Regions from separate parts of the Mesorhizobium sp. M2A.F.Ca.ET.046.03.2.1 genome, predicted to be linked through region 1. Evidence: riboswitches for the same ligand, from Rfam matches in the RefSeq annotation. Region 1 holds a riboswitch; each other region holds the start of a gene.

Evidence for each region. Region 1 has a riboswitch for thiamine pyrophosphate ahead of EJ072_RS35465 (YkoF family thiamine/hydroxymethylpyrimidine-binding protein). Riboswitches for the same ligand answer to the same signal wherever they lie in the genome.
Region 2: linked by a shared signal. The riboswitch ahead of thiB (thiamine ABC transporter substrate binding subunit) and the one ahead of EJ072_RS35465 (YkoF family thiamine/hydroxymethylpyrimidine-binding protein) in region 1 are both predicted to bind thiamine pyrophosphate.
Region 3: linked by a shared signal. The riboswitch ahead of thiC (phosphomethylpyrimidine synthase ThiC) and the one ahead of EJ072_RS35465 (YkoF family thiamine/hydroxymethylpyrimidine-binding protein) in region 1 are both predicted to bind thiamine pyrophosphate.

What each region holds. Positions count from the first base shown of each region.
Region 1 is NZ_CP034449.1:7,327,435-7,330,701, reverse strand. It holds gene EJ072_RS35470 (GSU2403 family nucleotidyltransferase fold protein) at 1-1,013, opposite strand, end outside; TPP riboswitch at 1,210-1,322, shown strand; gene EJ072_RS35465 (YkoF family thiamine/hydroxymethylpyrimidine-binding protein) at 1,313-1,921, shown strand; gene EJ072_RS35460 (ABC transporter permease) at 2,160-3,029, shown strand; gene EJ072_RS35455 (ABC transporter ATP-binding protein) at 3,026-3,267, shown strand, end outside.
Region 2 is NZ_CP034449.1:3,926,877-3,930,143, forward strand. It holds gene EJ072_RS18715 (ABC-F family ATP-binding cassette domain-containing protein) at 1-850, opposite strand, end outside; gene EJ072_RS18720 (thiamine diphosphokinase) at 861-1,505, opposite strand; TPP riboswitch at 1,636-1,741, shown strand; gene thiB (thiamine ABC transporter substrate binding subunit) at 1,785-2,795, shown strand; gene thiP (thiamine/thiamine pyrophosphate ABC transporter permease) at 3,018-3,267, shown strand, end outside.
Region 3 is NZ_CP034449.1:3,424,543-3,427,809, reverse strand. It holds gene EJ072_RS37525 (hypothetical protein) at 1-450, shown strand, start outside; gene EJ072_RS16495 (hypothetical protein) at 1,113-1,340, shown strand; TPP riboswitch at 1,462-1,578, shown strand; gene thiC (phosphomethylpyrimidine synthase ThiC) at 1,682-3,267, shown strand, end outside.

The DNA of each region.
Region 1 (3,267 bases):
ATCTCATGCCTGTCCGGCTTCAGCAGGCTCAAGCCCTTCCGCAATGCGTCCCGCCAGGCGTCGCCGCGCTCCCACGCTTCCGCGAAAGCCAGTGCAAGGTCATCCTGTCGGCGCGTCGTATCCAGCGCCTCGACCAGCAGGCCCGCCTGATGCAGGTCCTTCTCCCGCTTCGCCGCCGCGCCTCGCTCGCGGCGGGTCGCCACGATCAGCTTGTGAACGGCGAAGCGTTCGGGCGAGGGGACAAGCACCGGCACGCCGGAGCGATGCAGCAGCACCGTCCTCACCGGGTCGCGGATCAGGAAATCGAGGAAGCGCAGCGGCTGCGCCGAGGCGCCGCCGAGCGAAGGCATCAGGCTGGCGCGGTCGGCATGCTCGTCGCTGCCGCGGTTGGGGGTGAGGAACTCGATCCGGTAGCGCGAGGCGTTCTCGTACTGCGTCGCGCGGCCGGCATCGGTCCGGTGCGGGATTTCGCGAAACGTCGGATCGACTGCCTTCAGCACGTCGATGACCGGCGGCATGCTGTCTTCCACTTCGGCCGAAACGGAATGGAACTGTGCGAAATCGGCATCGCCTGTCTGCAGCGCGGCACCCGGCAATCGCACCCCGAGATGCCCGGCATAGGTCTGGAAAGCGACGGTGCCCACCAGCACCGCGCGCAGCCGGAAGAGCCCCGCCTTTTCCAGCGCCTCGACGACATCGCCGGTGAAGGTCTCGGGTGCGGTCAGGCCGGCATCGCGGACAAGCGTGGAGACCAGCTTGCGGCGGCTCTTGAGGTCGCCCTTGATCTCCCTGAAGGCCGCAACCCGACTGGCGATCTCGGGATCCTCGGCCGGACCGACATAACGCCTCTTTTTCTCGGGGCGGGTTTCCTCGAAATACCAGTAGTCGCGGCCCTTCACCGGCACGCGCACGAAATTGCCCGCCGTCGAGAAATCCGTCTCGAAGGAAGCATCGAGGCTGCGCTGCACCAACTCGGCGTAGAGGGTGCGGTAGGCGAGGTCGATGGTCTTCATGGCGCTGCTATTGTGCGTTATAAGATTCCTGAAATTTTCTTATAATTGCGCGCCGCCAAGTCGATTGCAAGTTCGTTATAAGAAATTCGTGAAAATCTTATAACCACCGGCATCTCCCCTAGGGGAGATGAAACTCGTGGCCCAATTGGCGTCGCAAAAAACCGCTTCCCCAACCTGGCAAACAGTGCTTTAACGCGCCCATCCACAGGGGTGCTCCGTACGGTCGGGGCTGAGATGGTGGCGGCAAGCCTCCGGACCCTAAAGCTGATCTGGATAATACCAGCGGAGCGAGGCGGGCCATGTTTTCCGGCGCACAGATTTCCCTTTATCCCATGGCCGACGATTTCGTCGGCGTCATCCTCGGCGCGTTGGGCGCGCTCGATCCTTACCGCGACAGGCTGAGGATCGAGACCGACGACATCTCGACGCTGCTGGTCGGGCCGCCCGAAGTGCTGTTCCCGGCGATGCGCGACCTCTTCGTGGCGGCGGCCAAAAGCGGCAAGCATTGCGTGCTGTCGGCCGCCGTCTCGCGCGGCTGCCCCGGCGAGCCGGACGACCCGATCTGCCGTTCCGACGAGATCGGCGGCCCGGCGGTCCCGCTCGACGAGCGCAAACGCGCGGCGCTCGGCGCCGTGCGGTCGACGCCCTCGACCGACCAGGCGGTGGCGGCGCAATTCTCGCTCTATGTGATGGGCACGGGCGATCACATGGACGAGATCTATGGCTGCATCGACTTCCTGAAACAGTCCGGCGTGTTCGACCGTTCCAAGAACTTCTGCACCAGGCTGCGCGGCGACGCCGGCGCAGTGTTTGCCACGCTCAACGAAGCCTTCTGCCGCTTCGGATCCGGCGCGGGGCATGTGACCCTCGACATCACCATCTCGGCCAACAGCCCGACCGCGGTTTGAGCGCAAGCTCGAGCTGTCTAGGAGAGTTATCGTGGCTGTTTGGTATGACCTATTGCATGGGGGAGAGGGCCCCATATCTGACCGCCTCTCTGAAGAGGGAGCGCAGCCTTCGGCCATTGGCGAAAGCCGAGGTGAAGGCCAATCTCCCCCCTTGTGGGGGAGATGCCTGGCAAGGCAGAGGGGGGCGCTGTCCCGCCGGCATGTCAGGCGTTCGCAAGCGCAGCCTTCGTCGGATGCTATGGGGCAAGTTTCGCAGGGAGGCGTTCCTTCGCGCCCCCCTCTGTCCTGCCGGACATCTCCCCCACAAGGGGGGAGATTGGCTCTCACGGCGACCTTCGCCAAAATCGCTCCCGCCGCCCTCGCGTTTGCGTTGCTGCTCCTCGCCTGGGAGCTCTACGCCCGTCTCGGCGGCCTTGCGCCCACCGTGCTCCCCGCGCCGTCCCGCGTGCTGGCGCAGGCCTGGGAGAACCGCGCGGCACTCGCCGAAAACACGCTTCCCACCATCCGCGCCACGCTTGCCGGCTTCGCCTGCTCGCTCGCCGCCGCCTTCGTGCTTTCGGCGCTGGTCGACTTCCTGGCCCCGCTGCGCCGCGCGCTGTTTCCGCTGCTGATCGCCAGCCAGACCTTGCCGCTGGTGGCGATCGCGCCGCTGGTGGCCTTGTGGTTCGGCTTCGGCCTCTTGCCGAAGATCCTGCTGGTCGCGCTGGTCACCTTCTTCCCGAAGATGGTGGCGCTGGTCGAAGGCTATGCCGCGACAAGCGCCGAAATAAGCCAGATGCTTGCCGCCATGGGGGCAGGGCGCTCGCGCATATTCTGGCTGGCGCGGCTGCCGTCGGCGATGCCCTATTTCTTCGCCGGACTGCGCATCTCCATCACCTATGCGGTGGTGGGCGCGATCTTCGCCGAATATGCGGGCGCCGCGAAGGGGCTGGGCATCTACATGCTCAGCGCCAAGAACAACTTTCGGCCCGACCTCGTGCTTGCCGCCGTTGCCGTCAGCTCGGCGCTGACGCTGGCATTGTTCGGCCTCGCCGTCCTGGTGCAGCGCCTCGCCATGCCCTGGGAGAGGGCCGACCGCAAGGCCGAACCCTCCGGGCACCGGCCATGACCCGGCTCGAGCTTCGCGATGTGCGCAAAAACTTCGGCGCGCTCGAGGTTCTTGGCGGCGTTTCGTTCGATGTCGGCGCAGGCGAGTTCGTGTCGATCCTCGGCCCCTCCGGCGCCGGCAAGTCGACGCTGTTTCAGCTCCTCACAGGCGCGATCCGGGGCGAGGGCGAGATGCGTTTCGACGGCGCGCCGCTCGATGGCGCCCGCTTCGCCTTCATGCCGCAGCGCGACGCGCTGAT
Region 2 (3,267 bases), 3.4 Mb from region 1:
CGATCACCAGCTTGCCGGATTCGGCGGCGTCGCTCGCCACCATGGTGGCGATGCCTTCGGCGCCGCGGTGGCTGCGGAAGCGCTGGCGCATCGTCTGCAATTCGCCGAGGCGGCGCATGTTGCGCTTGCGTCTGGCGGTCACGCCGTAGCGCAACCAATGCTCCTCGCGCACGATCTGGCGGCCGAGCTTGTGCTGCTCGCGCTCTTCCTCCTCCAACACCTGGTCGCGCCATTCCTCGAAATGGGCAAAGCCCTTGTCCAGCCGTCGCGTCTGGCCGCGATCGAGCCAGACGGTGGCGCGGGTGACGCGTTCGAGAAAGCGGCGGTCGTGCGAGATCAGGATCACCGCCGAAGAGGTGCGGGCAAGCTCCTCTTCCAGCCATTCGATCACGGAAAGGTCGAGATGGTTGGTGGGCTCGTCGAGCAGAAGGATGTCGGGTTCCGGCGCCATGACGCGCGCAAGCGCGGCGCGGCGCGCCTCGCCGCCAGACAGGTCGCCCGGCTTCTCCTCGCCGGTGAGGCCGAGATGCTCCATCAGATAGGTGGCGCGATGCGGATCGTCGGCCGGGCCGAGGCCGGCCTCGACATAGGCGCGCACGGTGGCGAAGCCATCCATATCCGGCATCTGCGGCAGATAACGAACGGTCGCCGAGGGTTGGCGGAACACTTCGCCGTCCTGCGGCTCGATCATGCCGGCGGCGATCTTGAGCAGGGTCGACTTGCCCGAGCCGTTGCGGCCGACCAGCGCGATCTTTTCGCCGGCGGAAGCGCTGAGCGCAGCACCGTCGAGCAGCGGGGTGCCGCCGAAGGTCAGTTTAATGCCGTCGAGGTTGAGAAGTGGCGGCGCCATATCTGGAATGTCAGCTTTCGGGAAGAGGATAGGGGTGGGCCAGAAGCAGCGCCCGGCCGCGCTCCAGCGCGATGCCAAGCCGCCCTTTGACCTCGTTTGATATAGTGAGCGAGGAGCCGAACGCCACCTCGACGCGGTCGAGCGGCCATTTGGCGCCGGTGACCGTCAGGCCGGACAGGTCGGAGAAGCCGAGCACCGAAAACAGGGTGCTGTCCGCATAGTCGAAACTGGCTTTGCCAGGCAGGATGGGAACGCCTTCCTGTGCGCCGCTCGTCAGCAACACGGTCGTGCCCGCTTCTGCCAGCCGCACGGCGAGCGCCAGATGCAGGGAGGCATGGTCGGCGCGCTTGCCGCCGAAGGCGCCGGCAAGCACGAGGCTGGTGGCGCCGCGCTGGAGCGCTTCCGCTATTGCAAGCTCGCCATCGGTCATGTCCTTCTCGGCCGGGAAGATTTTTTGTGGGACGGAAGCCAGATCTTCGGGCAGGTTGGCCGGCACCGAGTCGAAATCGCCGACCCAGAGCTCGGGGACAAGGCCCAGCATGCGGGCATGGCCGATGCCGGCGTCGGCGGCGATGACGCGCGAACCAGCGATCTGGCGTTCGAGCCGGGGCGTGCGGATAAGCTCGCCGCCAAGCAGGATGGTGAATGTGCCCATGGCCGTCGCCCTTACCAGCCCGCCGGGGGAAACGGAAGCCGGAAGCGCCGCGCTTCGGTTCCTGCCTCGGAACATTAGCTGCCCGGCAAACTTCCGCTTGCACGCCGCTTCGGCCGGGCCTATCTGTCGAGACGCTCTAACGGGGTGCCGGACGTGATCCGGCTGAGAGGCAATCGAGCCAACCCGCTGAACCTGATCCGGTTTGTACCGGCGGAGGGATTAGACGTTTCGGACCATCCGGCGCCTCAATTCCTTGTCACTCGAACGAAGGAGGCGCCGATGCGCGCGATATTGTCCAAGCTTATTCTCGCAGCCGGTCTTTTGTCGCTTCTGGCCGGTGTTGCGCCTGCCGTCGCCGAGGACAAGCTCACCGTCTATACCTATGAAAGCTTCACTGCCGATTGGGGGCCCGGACCGGCGGTGAAGAAGGAATTCGAAGCCGAATGTGGCTGCGATCTCGAATTCGTCTCGGTCGCCGATGGCGTCGCGCTGCTCAACCGCGTCAAGCTCGAGGGCGCCGGCACCAAGGCCGACATCGTCCTCGGCCTCGACACCAACCTGACCGCGGACGCCAAGGCGAGCGGGCTGTTCGCGCCGCATGGCGACGTCTCGGGTATCAACGTGCCGGGCGGCTGGAGCGACGACACTTTCGTGCCGTTCGACTATGGCTATTTCGCCGTCGTCTATGACACGCAGAAGCTAAAAGTCCCGCCGAAGAGCCTGAAGGACCTGATCGAGGGTAGCGGCACCGACAAGATCGTCATCCAGGATCCGCGCACCTCGACGCCCGGCCTCGGCCTGCTCTTGTGGGTGAAGTCTGTCTATGGCGACAAGGCGCCGGAGGCCTGGGCCAAGCTCAAGACGAAAGTGCTGACGGTGACGCCGGGTTGGAGCGAGGCCTATGGCCTGTTCACCAAGGGCGAGGCGCCGATGGTGCTCTCCTACACCACCTCGCCGGCCTATCACATGGTGGCCGAGAACACCGAGCGCTATCAGGCGGCGTCCTTCGAGGAAGGCGAATACCTGCAGATCGAGGTTGCCGGCATCACCACGACGGGTGCCAAGAACCCGCTGACGCAAAAGTTCATCGCCTTCATGACCGGGCCGAAATTCCAGGACGTCATCCCGGAAACCAACTGGATGTTCCCGGCCGGCAAGACCGACAAGCCGCTCAACCCGGCCTTCGACAAACTGGTCAAGCCGACCAAGACCCTGCTGTTCAGCCCGGAGGAGGTTGCCGCCAACCGCAAGGCGTGGGCGGATGAGTGGCTGGCGGTGATGAGCAAGTAGGCTGCGATGCTTGCGCCAAGGCCCCCCTCTCTGTCCTGCCGGACATCTCCCCCTCAAGGGGGAGATTGGCTGTCACGCCGGCTTTCGCCCATCTCCGACGTTGCAGGATCGAGCGGGGCGTCGACGCTGCCAATCTCCCCCCTAGAGGGGGAGATGGCCGGCAGGACAGAGGGAGGCGCGAAGGAACGCGGCGTTGCCTAGCTGAAGCTCGCATGGTGCGGCGTGCACTCCGCGCGTGACTCCCGCGTCACCGCCAGTGTCGTCGCGCTCGCGGCCATCGCCGCGCTCATCGGCGGCGCCTTCGCTGGCCTCATCCTCGAAGGCGCGCACGACCTCTCCGGCGCTGCCGCCGCCTTCGACGGCTACCTCCTGCGCGTGGCCCGCTTCACGCTGTGGCAAGCATTGCTCTCGACGCTGCTGTCGGTCGCGCCGGCGCTGCTGGTGGCACGCGCGCTTTCAAGGCATCCGGCCT
Region 3 (3,267 bases), 3.5 Mb from region 1:
ACTTTCTTCTTGCAGGCTTTTGAGTGGCCCAGCCTGCAATCACCAGACCCCACCGACTCTAAAGAGCGTGGCAGACGGGATAGTCGAGGTTGCCCGGCACAATTACGCTCAAGGCTTGCGCCGCCCAGAGGACACGCTGAAAAGGCAGCATGGGCGCGCAAGCACGCCATTCACGAGAGGTTCGACATGAAGACTATGCAAGAAAAAGACATTCCGGCATTCGTGCAAGCAGTTGTGGAGGCCGGCTGCAACATTTGCGCGATTGGCAACTTGGGATATGTCTTTGGCGATGCTGATTTGACGCCGGCGCAACGGAGGTCCGTCGAGCCACAGCTGCGCAGGATTGCTGAGATCTACGGCGAACGCGATCATCTCATGGACGAGATAGCTGTATATCTGCGGTCGATCGGACGCCATGTCGAGGTTGAGCCGAAGACAGGTGTTTCCTGATGGCCGCGATCGATCGCGTTCCGTAGTCGCCATTTCTATTGGGTAACGAGCAGCCGTCTTCCAACCTCTGAAACAAAAAAGAGGTGACCCCCAAAGGCCGCTCTCGAGACCGCAAGTCTGAGCCGCTAACGCATTGCGATAACCAGGCTGTCCGAACTGGGCGTCGATGCCTTCCTCGACCAGGTCGCGGTAGGCGGCGATCTCATCTACCGCATGCATAGCCAAGCCAGAGAAGTTTTCGGCAGCGGAATTCTCGGTCGCTTCCCCTTTTATGACTAGAGGGTGCGGCCGATCCGGCCGCGACGATCTCGCAGGGATTGCCATATACGGCAACACGAACACCGGCGGATCAATACTCGGATAATGGCGGCCGGCTATGTAGCGATCGATCGCGCACCAACATATCAATGCAATAGCTTAGTTGCTTTCAAAGGCGGGTCTCTACGAACTGCAAGCAAGCTAAACGATTGCGTCAACTCTTCCTCGCAGAGCGAAAACTCCGCGCCCACGCGATTTCTCTGCTGGAACAGCGGCACATCCTCAGCGCCAGGACACGGCCGCCGCCGTCGGGTTTTACGAAGCCGGTGATTGCATAAGTTGCCCGCAAGATATCATTGGTATCGGGAACGCCGCCGATGCCGCATCCTGAATAGAGCGGCCGCTTGCACCTGCCAGCCCGACGACCAGATCATATCTGCAACTCCATCTACCTGGACGTGGTGCAAATCACCTCGCTGAAGCCGCAAATCGTCGCCTTCGACCAGGATAACCACATCCGTGACCGCCTGAGCTACTCGGTCGATCTCGACGCACATGGCCGATACAGTTTTTCCATCCTTCACGAAGCGAATGAGACTTTGGCCATTCCAGCCCTGGTCTACGGGGCGTGACTTGTCCCCGATGCATGCGCGAGCTCTCCGCTCGGCCGGCCGCCGGACGTCGCCACCGGCCGAAGGCGCCCGAAGGCGCCCGAAGGCGCTTGACAAAGCAGCACCGGCCCATTCAACTTGAGGCATTCACCAGGGGAGTCCCGGTAAGGGGCTGAGATACTGCTGGCTTTCGCGGCGCAGTGACCCGTTGAACCTGATCCAGTTCATACTGGCGTAGGGACGGTGCAAGCGCTTTGCGGGAGTTTACGCCCGAGGTCCTGCTGCAGCAGGTCTACAGAAGCGTCTTTTCATCCTTCCGGCACAGAACTGGGTCTCCAATGCATGAGCAAAGGAGCCTCACGATGAATGCCCTCACCCCCGCCGTGTCGACGGGACCACTGCCCGCCTCGCGGAAAATCCACAAGCCCGGCGTCCTCTACCCGCAGATCAGGGTGCCGATGCGCGAGATTTCCGTCCATCCGACGGCCGGCGAACCGCCCGTCACCGTCTACGATCCGTCCGGCCCCTACACCGATCCATCAGTCCAAACCAGCATCGAAAAAGGCCTTGCCCGGCTTCGCCACGAATGGGTCACGGCGCGTTGCGATGTCGAAGCCTATGACGGCCGCCACGTCCGGCCGGAAGACAATGGATTCGCCACCGGCGAGCGCCTGACACCGGAATTTCCGATACGCAATCGGCCGCTCAAGGCCAAGCAGGGCAAGGCGGTGACCCAACTTGCCTATGCGCGCGCCGGCATCATCACGCCAGAAATGGAGTTCGTAGCCATCCGCGAGAATCTCGGCCGCGAGGTGATGCGCGGCAAGCTGCAACGCGACGGCGAAGCCTTCGGCGCGGCGATCCCAGATTTCGTCACACCCGAATTCGTGCGCGACGAGGTGGCGCGCGGACGCGCAATCATTCCCGCCAACATCAATCATCCCGAGAGCGAACCGATGATCATCGGGCGAAATTTCCTGGTGAAGATCAACGCCAACATCGGTAACTCGGCTGTCACATCGTCGATGGCCGAAGAGGTCGAAAAGATGGTGTGGGCGATCCGCTGGGGCGCCGATACGGTGATGGACCTGTCGACCGGCCGCAACATCCACAACATCCGCGACTGGATCGTGCGCAATGCACCGGTGCCGATCGGCACGGTGCCGCTCTATCAGGCGCTCGAAAAGGTCGGCGGCATCGCCGAGGACCTCAACTGGGAGGTCTATCGCGACACGCTGATCGAGCAGGCCGAGCAAGGCGTCGACTATTTCACCATCCACGCCGGCGTGCGGCTGCACTACATACCGCTGACCGTCGACCGGGTCACGGGCATCGTCTCGCGCGGCGGCTCGATCATGGCCAAATGGTGCCTGCACCATCACCGGGAGAGCTTCCTCTACGAGCATTTCGAGGAGATCTGCGACATCGCCAGAGCCTATGACGTTTCCTTCTCGCTCGGCGACGGCCTTCGTCCCGGTTCAATCGCCGATGCGAACGACGCGGCGCAATTCGCCGAACTGGAAACACTTGGAGAACTCACCAAGATTGCCTGGGCAAAGGACTGCCAGGTGATGATCGAAGGCCCGGGCCATGTCCCCATGCACAAGATCAGGCAGAACATGGACAAGCAGCTCGCAGTGTGCGGTGAGGCGCCGTTCTACACGTTGGGGCCGCTGACGACCGACATCGCGCCGGGCTATGACCACATCACCTCAGGGATAGGTGCCGCCATGATAGGCTGGTTCGGCACCGCAATGCTTTGCTACGTCACGCCGAAAGAGCATCTCGGCCTTCCCGACCGCAACGACGTCAAGATTGGGGTGATCACTTACAAGATAGCCGCCCATGCAGCCGATCTGGCGAAGGGCCATCCGGCAGCGAAAACCAGGGATGATGCCCTTTCGCGCGCGCGCTTCGAGTTCCGCTGGGAGGACCAGTTCAACCTGTC